DNA from 3 places in the Cytobacillus sp. FSL W7-1323 genome. Region 1 is predicted to be linked to each of the others. Evidence: riboswitches for the same ligand, from Rfam matches in the RefSeq annotation. Region 1 holds a riboswitch; each other region holds the start of a gene.
The links. Region 1 has a riboswitch for cobalamin ahead of MKX67_RS02255 (ABC transporter substrate-binding protein). Riboswitches for the same ligand answer to the same signal wherever they lie in the genome.
Positions count from the first base shown of each region.

Region 2: another riboswitch for cobalamin. It lies ahead of MKX67_RS05465 (hypothetical protein); the one in region 1 lies ahead of MKX67_RS02255 (ABC transporter substrate-binding protein).
Region 3: another riboswitch for cobalamin. It lies ahead of MKX67_RS11860 (acyl-CoA dehydrogenase family protein); the one in region 1 lies ahead of MKX67_RS02255 (ABC transporter substrate-binding protein).

Region 1 is NZ_CP151998.1:423,842-428,061, forward strand. It holds gene mgtE (magnesium transporter) at 1-818, opposite strand, end outside; gene MKX67_RS02250 (hypothetical protein) at 1,275-2,054, shown strand; cobalamin riboswitch at 2,108-2,288, shown strand; gene MKX67_RS02255 (ABC transporter substrate-binding protein) at 2,395-3,357, shown strand; gene MKX67_RS02260 (iron ABC transporter permease) at 3,323-4,220, shown strand, end outside.
Region 2 is NZ_CP151998.1:1,045,843-1,050,062, forward strand. It holds gene MKX67_RS05455 (MFS transporter) at 1-427, opposite strand, end outside; gene MKX67_RS05460 (MarR family transcriptional regulator) at 445-888, opposite strand; cobalamin riboswitch at 1,117-1,320, shown strand; gene MKX67_RS05465 (hypothetical protein) at 1,483-1,758, shown strand; gene mmgD (citrate synthase) at 1,703-2,824, shown strand; gene prpD (2-methylcitrate dehydratase) at 2,841-4,220, shown strand, end outside.
Region 3 is NZ_CP151998.1:2,312,156-2,316,375, forward strand. It holds gene MKX67_RS11855 (NAD(P)-dependent oxidoreductase) at 1-424, opposite strand, end outside; gene MKX67_RS11860 (acyl-CoA dehydrogenase family protein) at 439-2,106, opposite strand; cobalamin riboswitch at 2,307-2,492, opposite strand; gene MKX67_RS11865 (YhgE/Pip domain-containing protein) at 2,778-4,220, opposite strand, start outside.

The DNA.
Region 1 (4,220 bases):
TCAATTGCCTTACCGGAAGCGGATAGTTTTTCAATATCTTCATTCGCTTCTTGGACAACAACATCCATCAAGTCATCAACAGTGGCAATACCCATTAGCACATTTTCTTCATTCACAATTGGAATAGCAAGAAAATCATATTTTAAGACCATGTTTGCAACTTCTTCTTGGTCTGTCGTCACTGCAGCTGAGATGACCCGTTCATACATAATGTCTTGGATAACCTCGAGGGGCTCTGCGATTAGTAAGTCACGGTGAGAGACAACCCCAACTAATTTTCTGTCTTGATCTATCACGTATAAATAATTAATCGTTTCAGCATATTCTGCAAAGGATTTTAACTTCTCTACTGCTTCTCGGACTGTGTAATAATCACGAATCCATACAAAACGGTTAGTCATTAAGCGCCCGGCAGTTTCTGGTGGATAGGTCATCATATTCTGAATGATGCGAGATTCACTTTGTTTCATACCGGCAAGGAGACCTTCTATTTTCTCAGCTGACATATCATGAAGTAAAAGGGCGAGGTCGTCATTGTCCATTAGATCCAAGACTTTTCCTGTTTTCTCATTTTCTAATTTATTTAAAACCTCAAGCTGCATGTCTTTATTCAATTCCTCTAGCAACTGGGCAAGGCGGTCAGCAGTCATAAATAATAAGAAGCGCTTCTTATGCTTTTCAGGCAGATGATCATAAGCTTGAGCAATATCATACGGTTGCAGTTCATCTAAAATCCTGTTAAATTCTTTTTGTTTATTATCTTTTAATGCTTTGATGATCAATAAAGCGATTTGGTTTTCTGTCATCGTCTGAATCATAAAGCTCAAGTCCTTTCAACCGAGGATATACCTTAAATTGTAAACGGAGATTATATGCTTATCTTACCATTCTTTTACTGGGAAAATCATGATTTCTTAAAGTAATGTATGATTTAAAAGTTAAGATTGTATGCTAATCCATTAGTTATTTTCATAGTATGTGTTAGAAGTGGATTGTTATCATTGGTTTGATATAAAAAGGTTTTTTTAGGGTATGAACAAAACTCAGGAATTGAAATAGTTATTTTGTAATGTTTTTTTAATAATCGTATTTCCTTATCTTTGCTAAAATGAAATGGATGAAATGACGCATTGTATCGGTTGTTTATGATTTACATGTAGTTAGTATAAATTATTGCAGTAAAACGAAATTGTGTGTGGTATGAGGGTAATAACTAAGGTGGTACTATTGAATTTGCTCTTCGTCTTTCTATTTTCAGTTCGGAGGTTTCTAAATTGCGAAAGAAAAATCATAGTGTTCGAGATCTCATCTATATCTTATTAAACGAAAAGGACCAGTCCGTTATTTCTTATGGAATTGAATTTTCTGAGTTTATGCAATCATTACAGAACAGGACAGGGCATCTTCTATTAGTGAAGCATCAGTATGATAATGGGGAACTGAATGTACATACCATGTTTGATTGGGTGGCTCATGAAGACCTGCCAGCACTAATAAACGAAGATGTTTATAGTTATGGTGATTTTTGCTGGATAGATTTCGAGGAGGAAGAATCGTTAAATGAATTGCCTGCTCAAGCAATTGCTGAGCTCCTATATCTTAGTCATGTAAAGGAGCATTTAAAGAAACCTTTCTATAACCATTTAAGCAATCGTTATTGTTATTTAGCGCATGATGACGGTTGGTTAAATAAGGTCTATTACCGAGACTGGCAGGACTTTTACAAAATGCTTGGCGACGTTGCTGCTATGAAGATGGAGCATTTAAAAGTAGAAAAATCTTTATTAGGCCTAAAAAAGAAAAAAACATATCCGCAAGTTCCAGAAGGCGCGTTAATGGCATTAAGAAATTTAATGAAGGAAGGCCTGGTAATTTCTTTTGAACAGAGTGAGCAGACACGTACAAAAATTAATATACCGCTCTGGACAGTTGGAGATTTCGCTAATATGGATGATATGTATGATGAGTTCGAAGCAATGAGGAAGGAAGCCACTCCAGACGCGAGATTGGTTTTTGATAAAAAACTGAAAGAATGGCAAGTAACTGATTCATAAAAATAATAATGCACCACAAAATATGATAAGGTATAATAAAATCGACAGAAAATTGTAGATTTAAGGAAATAGGTGTCAATTTTTGACTTAATAGGGGAAATTGGTGTAAAACCAATGCGGTCCCGCCACTGTAACTGGTTAATAAACAAAGAAAACTCCTATATATGTTGTATAGGAGGAGCCTTTGATTATAAACCATAAGCCAGGAAACCTGCCTATCTTCCATAAACACTGTAACCTACGAGGATAGGGGGTGTTTGGTAAGGCTTCTTTGTCGTGATTATTCCTTCCAAACATCTCCTACTAATGGGGATGTTTTATATTTTAAGGAGGGTCAATCATGAAGAAATGGTATTTATTTTTAGTCTCGATTCTACTATCAGCAGGTATTCTTGCTGGATGTGGGAATGACACAGCTGAACCGAAAAAAGATGGAGAAGAGAAGGTTGAAGAGAGTACTGAAACTAGCGCTTTTCCTGTAACATTAACGGATGCTGCGGATCAAGAAGTGGTGATTGAAGAGGAACCAGAAGCGATTGTTTCATTAATCCCGAGTAATACTGAAATCGCTTTCGAATTAGGGTTAGGTGAGAAGGTAGTCGGTGTATCTGATTTTGATAATTATCCAGAAGAAGTAGCTGATATTGAAAAAATCGGTGGACAAGAATTTAATGTAGAAGCAATTATTGCTTTAAATCCAGATGTTGTATTAGCACATAATTCAGGAGCGCATAATAGTACTGAAGGCTTAGATCAATTAAGAGATGCTGGTATTCCTGTTCTTATTGTCAATGATGCACAGAATTTTGAAGAAGTATATGATTCCATAGAAATGATTGGTAAAGCAACAGGAGCAACAGAAGAAGCAAATCAAACAGTTGAGGAAATGAAAACCCGTTTGGCAGAAATTGAAGAAAAAGCAAAGTCTGTTGAAGAGAAAAAATCTGTCTTTGTAGAAATCTCTGCAGCTCCTTCTTTATATACTGCCGGTCAAAAAACATTTATTGATGATATGCTCAATTTAATCCAAGCGGAAAATGTAATTGAAGAAGAAGGGTGGCCACAAATTGACGAGGAAGCTGTCATCGAAAAAAATCCTGATGTGATTATCACTACATACGGGTATTATACGGAAAATGCGGTAGAAACCCTTTTAAGTCGAGAAGGTTGGCAAGATGTAACAGCCGTTAAAGAGAAGCAAGTCTATGATGTGCACTCTGATAAGGTAACTCGTACAGGTCCTAGACTTGTAGAAGGAGTAGAGGAGCTTGCAAAAGCGATTTACCCAGAAGTATTTAAATAATAGAGGTGTTGCTTATCTCTGTGCGTTCGTTTTCTTATGTGTAGCAATGATGATGGGGATTTCTATAGGGACTGTTTCAGTGCTACCGTTAGATATATTCAATATCATTGGAGCGGAAATCTTACGTTTACCGATAAGTAATGATGTTAATCCAATGCATAGTAATATTGTTATGAATATTCGCTTGCCTAGAGTAGTATTGGCGGGCTTCGTCGGGGCATCACTTGCAATAGCAGGTGCTGCCTTTCAAGGTTTATTAAGGAACCCTTTAGCAGACCCTTATACATTGGGGGTGTCTTCAGGAGCTTCTGTTGGTGCTGTATTAACGATCTTTCTCGGTTTATCCATTCCGTTTGTTGGCACCTTTACTTTACCGTTATTTAGTATTACAACAGCTTTTCTAACGATAATTGTTGTCCTTTTCTTTGCGCGACAAATTGATCGTGGCATGAGAGTAGAGACAATCATTTTAACCGGTATTATCTTCAGTTCTTTTCTAGGTGCATTTATTTCCTTAATGATTGCTTTAACCGGGGATGAACTGAGACAGATTATTGGGTGGTTGTTAGGAAGCGTATCGATGAGAGGTTGGGACTATGTTCAAATCATCCTTCCTTTCTTTATCATTGGTTCTGCGATGCTCATTGCCAATAGCAAGGAATTAAATGCGATGTCATTCGGCGAAGAAAGAGCTCGTCATATCGGGGTGAATGTACAGAAACGTAAGATGATGGTCTTAATTGCCGGATCGATTTTAACTGGTGCCGCTGTAGCAGTGTCAGGTACAATCGGATTTGTCGGCTTAGTCATTCCGCATCTGACCAGATTGCTATGGGGACCAGACCATAGACACTTGCTTCCTT
Region 2 (4,220 bases), 620 kb from region 1:
TACTAAAATAGCCGATTCCTTCACCTTTCCTTGTTTGCGGAATAACTGAAGCGACAATTGTACCACTTGCTGTACTTGCCATCCCTAATGTTAAACCGTGGATAAAGCGGGTAATAAGTAAGAAATTGACATCAATTTCAATAAAATAAAGACTTGTTGATAAACTAAATAATAGTAAGCCAATGATTAAAGTCTTCTTCCGTCCAATACGATCAATATATTTACCTATAAACAATCTTCCTACCAATGTTCCTATAATAAATATGCCAGTAACTAAGCCAGCTTGGCTGGCGGTTGCGTGATGTGCTTCAACGGCATACACGGCAATTGTAACCATTAATAAATAAAACACTAATGTTAGAAAAAAGTTTACGGAAGAAACGGTGATAAAGTCCTTGGTCCATAATTTTTCTTTTGTTGAACTCATTTTCTTTTTCTTCCTCCTTACAAATTGCTTTTAATACTATCAAAAATACGAATACATTCTTCTTGTTCTTCAGGTGTGATTCCCTCTAATATTTCCATTTCGAATTGATCAATCGGAATGCGGATTTTTTTGTATATGTGCTCACCTTCGTTCGTTATTTTCATTTTCTTTTCACGTTTATCCATGCTTGGGATTTTTTCTACATATCCATATTCCTCAAGCTGATTTATTGTCCTCGTGACTGTTGGCTTTTCAACACCTTGATACGCAGCAATCTCTACTAAAGTTGTTGGACCAAAATGGTAGAGATAATAAAGGATTGTCCACTGTGCCCGTTGTAATTGATGTTTCGTTAATAAGCTGTTTAGTCTATTCTCAAAAGGGCGATAAAGCATCATAAAGTGATGAAAGAACCTTTGGCTAGCAATAATAATATTCACCTCATTTAAAATAGTTATCAATGGTAACTAATATACTATAACAAAAAGCCGTCTTGTCTGTCTATGGGCGATAGCTTTTTTTCTGTAAAATGGTAAATGTTATGTTAAAATTGTATTTCTTTTAAGATATGTTTGTAGGCGACATTTAAATTGTTATAATAAAAAGTGTTAATTTTAAAGTGAAAAGTAGTGCGATTAAGAAAATAATTGTCAATTTTCTAAAATATTGATATATTTAAATAGAACAACTTAATATTTTCAAAAATAGGTGTAAATAGAATGCTAGCTTGTCTATTTACTTAAAAGGGAAGTACGGTTGGATTCCGTCGCTGTCCCGCAACTGTATTTGCGAGTGATATGAAAGATACCACTGTTTCCTAAAATTGGAGATGGGAAGGTTTCGTATCATGTTGACCATAAGCCAGGAGACCTGCCTGTTTAGTGTAAACATCAATTCCTACGTGGATATAGGAGGTGTTAAGTACGGGTAATGAATACATGCCAAGGTCGCATGTTTATTTTAGTATTCGTTTGAACTTAACAACTTCTTTCTAGAAGTTGTTTTTTTAATGGATTGATATGGTAAAAAGGTGAGCAAGAACGGAGGAAAAAGCTTTGTTTGGAACCGTTCCTTATTATGTGAACATAATGAAATCAACGATCATGATGAACAGCTATTCTGCTGAGAGTTATAGTTTAAGAAAAGTATTAGATCAGTATAAAGAAGACATCCGAACACTCTCTGTAGAAGAAGAGAAGATCCAAATATATTTAAGGAATGCTGAAAGGGCTTACAGCATTGTCAGGCACGATGTAATTGGATGGGAGGAAAATGATTGTGAGCATGGAGGAGAAGTATATACCAGGGTTAGAGGGAATCATAGCTTCTGAGACCAGCATCTCATTTTTAGATACTGTTCATGGAGAGATTGTCATAAAAGGTTATGACTTAATTCAACTTTCAAAAACGAAAAGCTATTTAGATATTATCCATTTACTTCTAGAAGATCAATTACCAACAGACGAGGAAAAAACTTCATTAGCTAATACGTTAAAGTCCTATTATGAAATACCGACGGCCGTCATGGAGGTTTTTACTCATTTGCCAAAAGGAACACATCCAATGGATGGGCTCCGCACTGGCATCTCGAGCTTGGCTGGATATGATACGACCTTAGAAGATAGGTCGAAGCAAGCAAATAAAGAAAGAGCTTATCGCCTACTTGGAGGAGTTCCGACAATTGTAGCTAACAGTTATCGTATATTACAAGGTCTGGAGAGAATTGAACCGGATAAATCCCTATCGTATAGTGCCAACTTTTTCTATATGTTAACTGGTAGAGTACCTTCCGATTTAGAAGAAAGAGTATTTGACCAGTCATTACTTTTATATAGTGAACATGAAATGCCAAACTCAACATTTACAGCAAGAGTAATTGCTTCTACACAATCCGATCTATTTGGAGCGTTAACGGGTGCAGTTGCAAGTTTAAAAGGTAGCTTGCATGGCGGTGCGAATGAAGCGGTTATGTACATGTTGAATGAAGCGGAAAGTGTCGCTGGCTTGGAAGGCCTCTTCTATAAAAAACTATTTAAAAAAGAAAAGATTATGGGCTTTGGTCATAGAGTTTATATGAAAAAAATGGACCCAAGAGCATTAATGATGAAGGAAGCTCTACAGGAGTTATCCATACAGTATGGAGATGATTCGTTGCTTCGAAAATGTGAAGCAGGAGAAAGAATCATGGAGCTAGAGAAAGGGCTATACCCTAATTTAGATTATTATGCCGCACCGGTTTATGGCATGTTAGGGATTCCTATCCCACTTTACACACCGATTTTCTTTAGTGCAAGAACGGTTGGTTTATGTGCCCATGTCATTGAACAGCATGAAAACAATCGCTTATTTAGACCGCGGGTCATTTATTCAGGTGCACGCCATACCTTACCAAATTGAGGAGGATTACGAGTAAATGCTGAAAACGAATGAAAAGGTTGAAACCGATGCTATTTTAACGAAAATTGCTGATTATGTATTGGATTATGAAATAACAAGTGAAGAGGCTTATCGCACAGCACATTATATCTTGCTCGATACAATTGGTTGTGGAATATTAGCGCTTGATTATCCTGAATGTACCAAACTACTCGGTCCTGTTGTGCCAGGAACGGTTGTACCTAATGGAACAAGAGTCCCTGGTACATCATTTGAATTAGATCCTATTAGAGGTGCATTTAATATTGGCTGTATGATTCGCTGGCTGGATTACAATGATACATGGTTAGCTGCTGAATGGGGGCATCCTTCTGACAACCTTGGTGGCATTTTGGCAGTTGCAGATTATTTAAGTAGGCAACGTCTTTCAGTGGGTAAAGAGCCAGTTAAAATGATTGAAGTCCTGGAAATGATGATCAAGGCTCATGAAATTCAAGGAATATTAGCGCTAGATAATAGTTTAAATCGCGTGGGTTTAGATCATGTACTGTTTGTTAAAGTGGCAACAACTGCTGTTACGGCAAAGATGCTTGGTGCAACAAAAGAAGAAGTGATTCATGCATTATCACTTGCATGGGTGGATAATTCTGCATTAAGGACATATCGTCATGCGCCAAATACGGGCTCAAGAAAATCATGGGCTGCTGGAGATGCGACAAGTAGGGGTGTTCAGTTAGCTATGATGGCTGTGAAAGGTGAAATGGGCTATAACAGTGTCTTATCTGCACCTAACTGGGGATTTGAAGACGTTCTGTTTAAAGGGCAAAAACTTACCCTACAAAGAAAGTTCAGTGCTTATGTAATGGAAAATGTATTATTCAAAGTTTCTTATCCGGCGGAATTTCACGCGCAAACTGCAGCAGAGTGTGCCGTTTCACTTCATCAAAATGGTGATGTAGGTGATTTAAACGATATCGATCGAATTACGATTACCACACATGAATCAGCGATTAGGATTATCGATAAAACAGGTCCATTACATAATCCAGCTGACCGCGATCACTGTATTCAGTACATTACAGCAATTGGTTTATTAAAAGGAAATATTCGCGCTGAGGATTATGAGGATGATGTAGCTAGCGACCCCCGAGTAGACAGCTTACGAGAGAAGATGGAGGTTGTGGAAGATCTGCAATACTCGAAGGATTATTTAGATCCGAACAAGCGCTCAATCGCTAATGCTGTTCAAATCCATTATAAAGATGGAACTTCTTCTGAGAAGATTGAATGTGAATATCCATTAGGTCACCGATTCCGCCGTGACGAAGCGATTCCAAAAGTATTGCAGAAGTTTGAGTATAATATTAAAACTCATTTTTCTAACAAGGCACAAACAAGCATTGCTGGAGCTGTTTCT
Region 3 (4,220 bases), 1.9 Mb from region 1:
TAGGACCACCGACCATAATGGTTAAAGTACGATTTTCAGCACCGATTACACCCCCACTGACAGGAGCAGCAAGAAAATGAATCCTCTTCTTTTTTGCTTCTTCTGCTAATTTTTGATTCAAGCTAGGAGCAACAGTACTTGTATCAATCAGGACAATGCCTTCCCGTCCTTTTGTAATCAATCCTTCCTCACCTAAATAGATTTCTTCCACCGCTTTCATTGAAGGTAAGCTTGTGAAAATAAAATTTACTTGCTTTATGATATTTTTGATTGATAATCCAATCACACCTCCCGACCTTAGCAATGCCGCTTCAGCATCTTTGTTGAGGTCGATGCCGTACACTTCATTGCCTTCTGATAATAAGCTTTGCGCCATCGGTAAACCCATATTCCCTAAACCAATAAAACCGATTTTCTCACCCATCATTTTAGCTCCCTTCATTTCAGTAATTTTGGTTGATCAATAAGTATTTGTGCTAATTGCCTTTTTTTCAATAACAGATTGCTGTAGAGTGGGATTTGGTAATTTTCAATATTTGCGAATGCAACGAATCGTTCTTTTTCATCAAGTATCGCTGCTGAAATCAGGCTAATCGTTTGTTGTTTCAAATATTGAAAGCATTGTTCGCATTTAATATCAGTCGCTAAATCTTTCCACTTTTGATTTTGTTTTCGATGTTGCAGTTTTGAAGTCCGCATATAAGTCGCTTCCATTGTGTATAGTTCTGTGATGATATTAGCTAAAAGACGTGCATACTGCTGTTCTCTATTAATATCAATCTTTGCATTTGAAACCGCTTTCAAAGACAGCGATAACAGTTCTTTTCCTAACTCAATAAATTGGCTGTTTCTATCTCGGTGTAATGGTGTCGGGGTATTGATTGTGATATCTTTAGATGAGTGTTTGTGAAGTAAGTTTTTTGCTATGGTTAAGCGATTGATTTCGTTTGTTCCTTCAAAGATACGACTGATTCGAGCATCCCTATATAGTCGCTCAACATCGTAATCTCTCATATAACCGTATCCACCGTGAATTTGAACGGCCTCATCTGTTACATGCCCAAGCATTTCAGAGCATCGTACTTTGTTTATGGCACATTCCATTGCGAATGCTTTTAAAGAGGTGATTCCTTCATCCGTTGGAGCTTGATCAATCATATCTGCTGTGCGATAAGCGGCACTTTCACTTGCATAAATAGATGTCGCCATTTCAGCTAATTTTTCTTGTATCAACGTAAATTCAACCAGCGCTCTATCAAATTGTTGTCTCTCTTTCGCATAGCTAAGAGAAAAGTTGAAGGCTTGTTTAGCTGTGCCAATATTCGAGAAAGCTAGCTTCAATCTAGCAAGATTTAATATATTCATGGCAACTTGATGACCTTTTCCTTTTTCTCCTAGTATATTAGCGGATGGCACAACGACATCTTCCAATATAAGAGTAGCTGTTGATGATCCATGAATACCCATCTTTTCTTCTTCTGCACCAATAGATACGCCTGCTGTGTTTTTTTCAACAATAAAAGCAGTCATCCCGTCATTTGTTTGGCAAAACACAACAAACACATTTGCTATGTGAGCATTGGTAATCCATTGTTTTTCCCCATTTATTATCCAACTATCACTCTTGCTGTTGTAAATAGCTCTTGTTTTAGGTGAAAGTGCGTCTGATCCAGCTCCTGCTTCCGTTAAGGCATAAGCACCAATCCAATCCCCAGAGATGAGTTGTGGTAAATACTTTTGTTTTTGTGCTTCTGAACCAAAATAAACATACGGTAATGTGCCAACACCTACATGAATATTATAGGAAACACTAAAAGCCCCACCGTATCCTATCTTTTCAGCAATAAGCCCGGATAATTTTTTACCAAGTGCAAACCCGCCATAATCTTCAGGTACATCAATAGCAAGTAGACCAAGTTCCCCTGATTTTTTAAACAGATTCTTAGCCACTTCATAGTTCTTTTTTTCTAATGAATCCATTTGGGGCAACACTTCATTCTTAATAAATAATTCTGCCGTTTGTGCAATGAGTTGTTCCTCTTCAAGAAAATCTTCAGGAGAAAAAATATCTCCCTTTTCTTCTAGCGTTTTTTTTAGCTTCGCCATCGTGCACTCCCTTTACATCTTTCTATCTCCTTTGATTGAGCGCTTGCTCAAATCAGTACTAAGAAGCAAACCTCCTTCAAACAAAAAACAACTCCTATTAAAAGAAGTTGTTAAGTAACGAGTGGACAAACAAATAAACATGTGTAGTGTTATATACATGTTCTTCTATCCGCACTTAACACCCCCTATCCGCGTAGGTAATGATGTTGGCTAAAACAGGCAGGTCTCCTGGCTTATGGTCGTGGCGGATTTGCTCCTTCCCCATTCAATAATGAATAAGTGGTTATGTACAATCCGCTCGCATATACAGTTGCGGGACAGCACCGGAGTCTAACCGGTTTCCCTTTTAAGCTTGATGAACAAGCACCTGTTTATTTAGCTTATTTAGTTTTCACACTAACAATATATCAATTTTTCGGAAAATTTACAATTTATTTTTTAGAATATGTATTCTCAGCTTAAAATGATGAAAAAGTTAGGCTCTTTATCATTTTTCTTCCAACCACAATATAAGCTAGAGTCATTGATTAAATCCACTCCTACAACCCGAGTAGAAGAAAGCCTAATTCTTCATTTTGACCGATCGTTTGATGTAACATGAAAGGTTTATATAAATTTACCACCGAAAAGAGAAACACGCCTCCTAGATTGCAGTGGCGTGTTTTTCAAGTTTACTTAAATAAGTTAAGAAGTTTCTCGAAGAATCCTACTTTATCTTTTGTTTCTTTTACATCTTCTTTGTTATCTTTTATTTTAATCTTATCTGTTTGGATGACAAATTGGACTAGTTCCAACTTTTCATTATTTTTATCTGATACAAAAGAAATTGGCTCATAATCAGATTTATCATATTGCGATATCATTTCATCCACTTCTTTTGTCACCTCATCAGGAATGTCTTTAGTTGCATCATGTAATTGTCCAGTTCCATTATGAAGCGAGCCAGCTCCTTTCGTTAGTTGCTCAGCTCCAGATAGAGAACCGCTAATTCCTTCATGGATGTCACTATATGATGTACTTAATTCAGAAACACCGCCTGTATAAGCAAGTAACCCTTGGTGGAATTGATTATAGTTAGATACCATTTCTTCAACACCAGATGTCAATTGTTTTAACCCTTCATCAATGTCAATTTGAAGAATAGATTCGTCTATATTAGATGATATTGCACGAAGGTTACCTGCTGCTTCTCTCATTGATTGACTAAAGGTTGATAGCGGTTCAACCATGTCTGTAAGGTTATCTTTGGCTAGTAGTAGAACTTCTTGAGCAGCTTTTGTCCCTCTATAGGTTTCTACCAATTGATCAATTACCTCTTTATCCGCATTACTTTCATATAATTTATTTATCTCTTTATCTGAAATTTGGTTATCTGGTATCTGCTCCAGAGCACGATTGATTTGTGTTTTTACCTCATTATAATTAACAACTACTTGGTCTACATCATTTGCTGCTTGTTCTAGATTATCCGCTACCTCAGGCAGATCGATTGTTACATTCTCGAGTTCCCCAATACCACTTACGCCACTGGCTTGTTTCATCTCATCTTTAATCAAAGATAAAGTATTATTTATTTGTGCTGATCCTTCTGTTAATTGGTTACCAGACTGACTTAATTCATTTAGTCCTTTTTTATATTGTGCAGACCCACCCTCTAAAGACCGTAAGCCTGATGATAGTTCATTCATTCCTATTGCTAAGTCTCCGACACCATGATGAATGTCACCAATTGCCTCAGTTAATGAGTGAAACTCACTCGTCAATTCTTCAGTATCTGGGCTATCAATGGCAAGTGAAGCAGGTAAAGCAGATATTTGCACACCTTCTGTTTCAAAATGATTTGTTTCTGCCTCAATCGTAAATACTTCTTCCTGCTCCGGCATAACGGTAAAAGTGAGCTGCTTATCTTTGCCGGATTGTGCAACAGTGGCATTCTCGGCTTTTATATCCTTGAATTTTTCAGTGTTCAGCGGTATGCTAATTTGCAGCATATAATTTTCAGAGAATGAAGAATGCTTACCTTCATTCGCTTCTACAGCAATTTCCATTTTTATATCGCCCGATTTACCAGCTAAATTTTCTGGTTCAACCTTTTTATTATTAAGGTAATAATT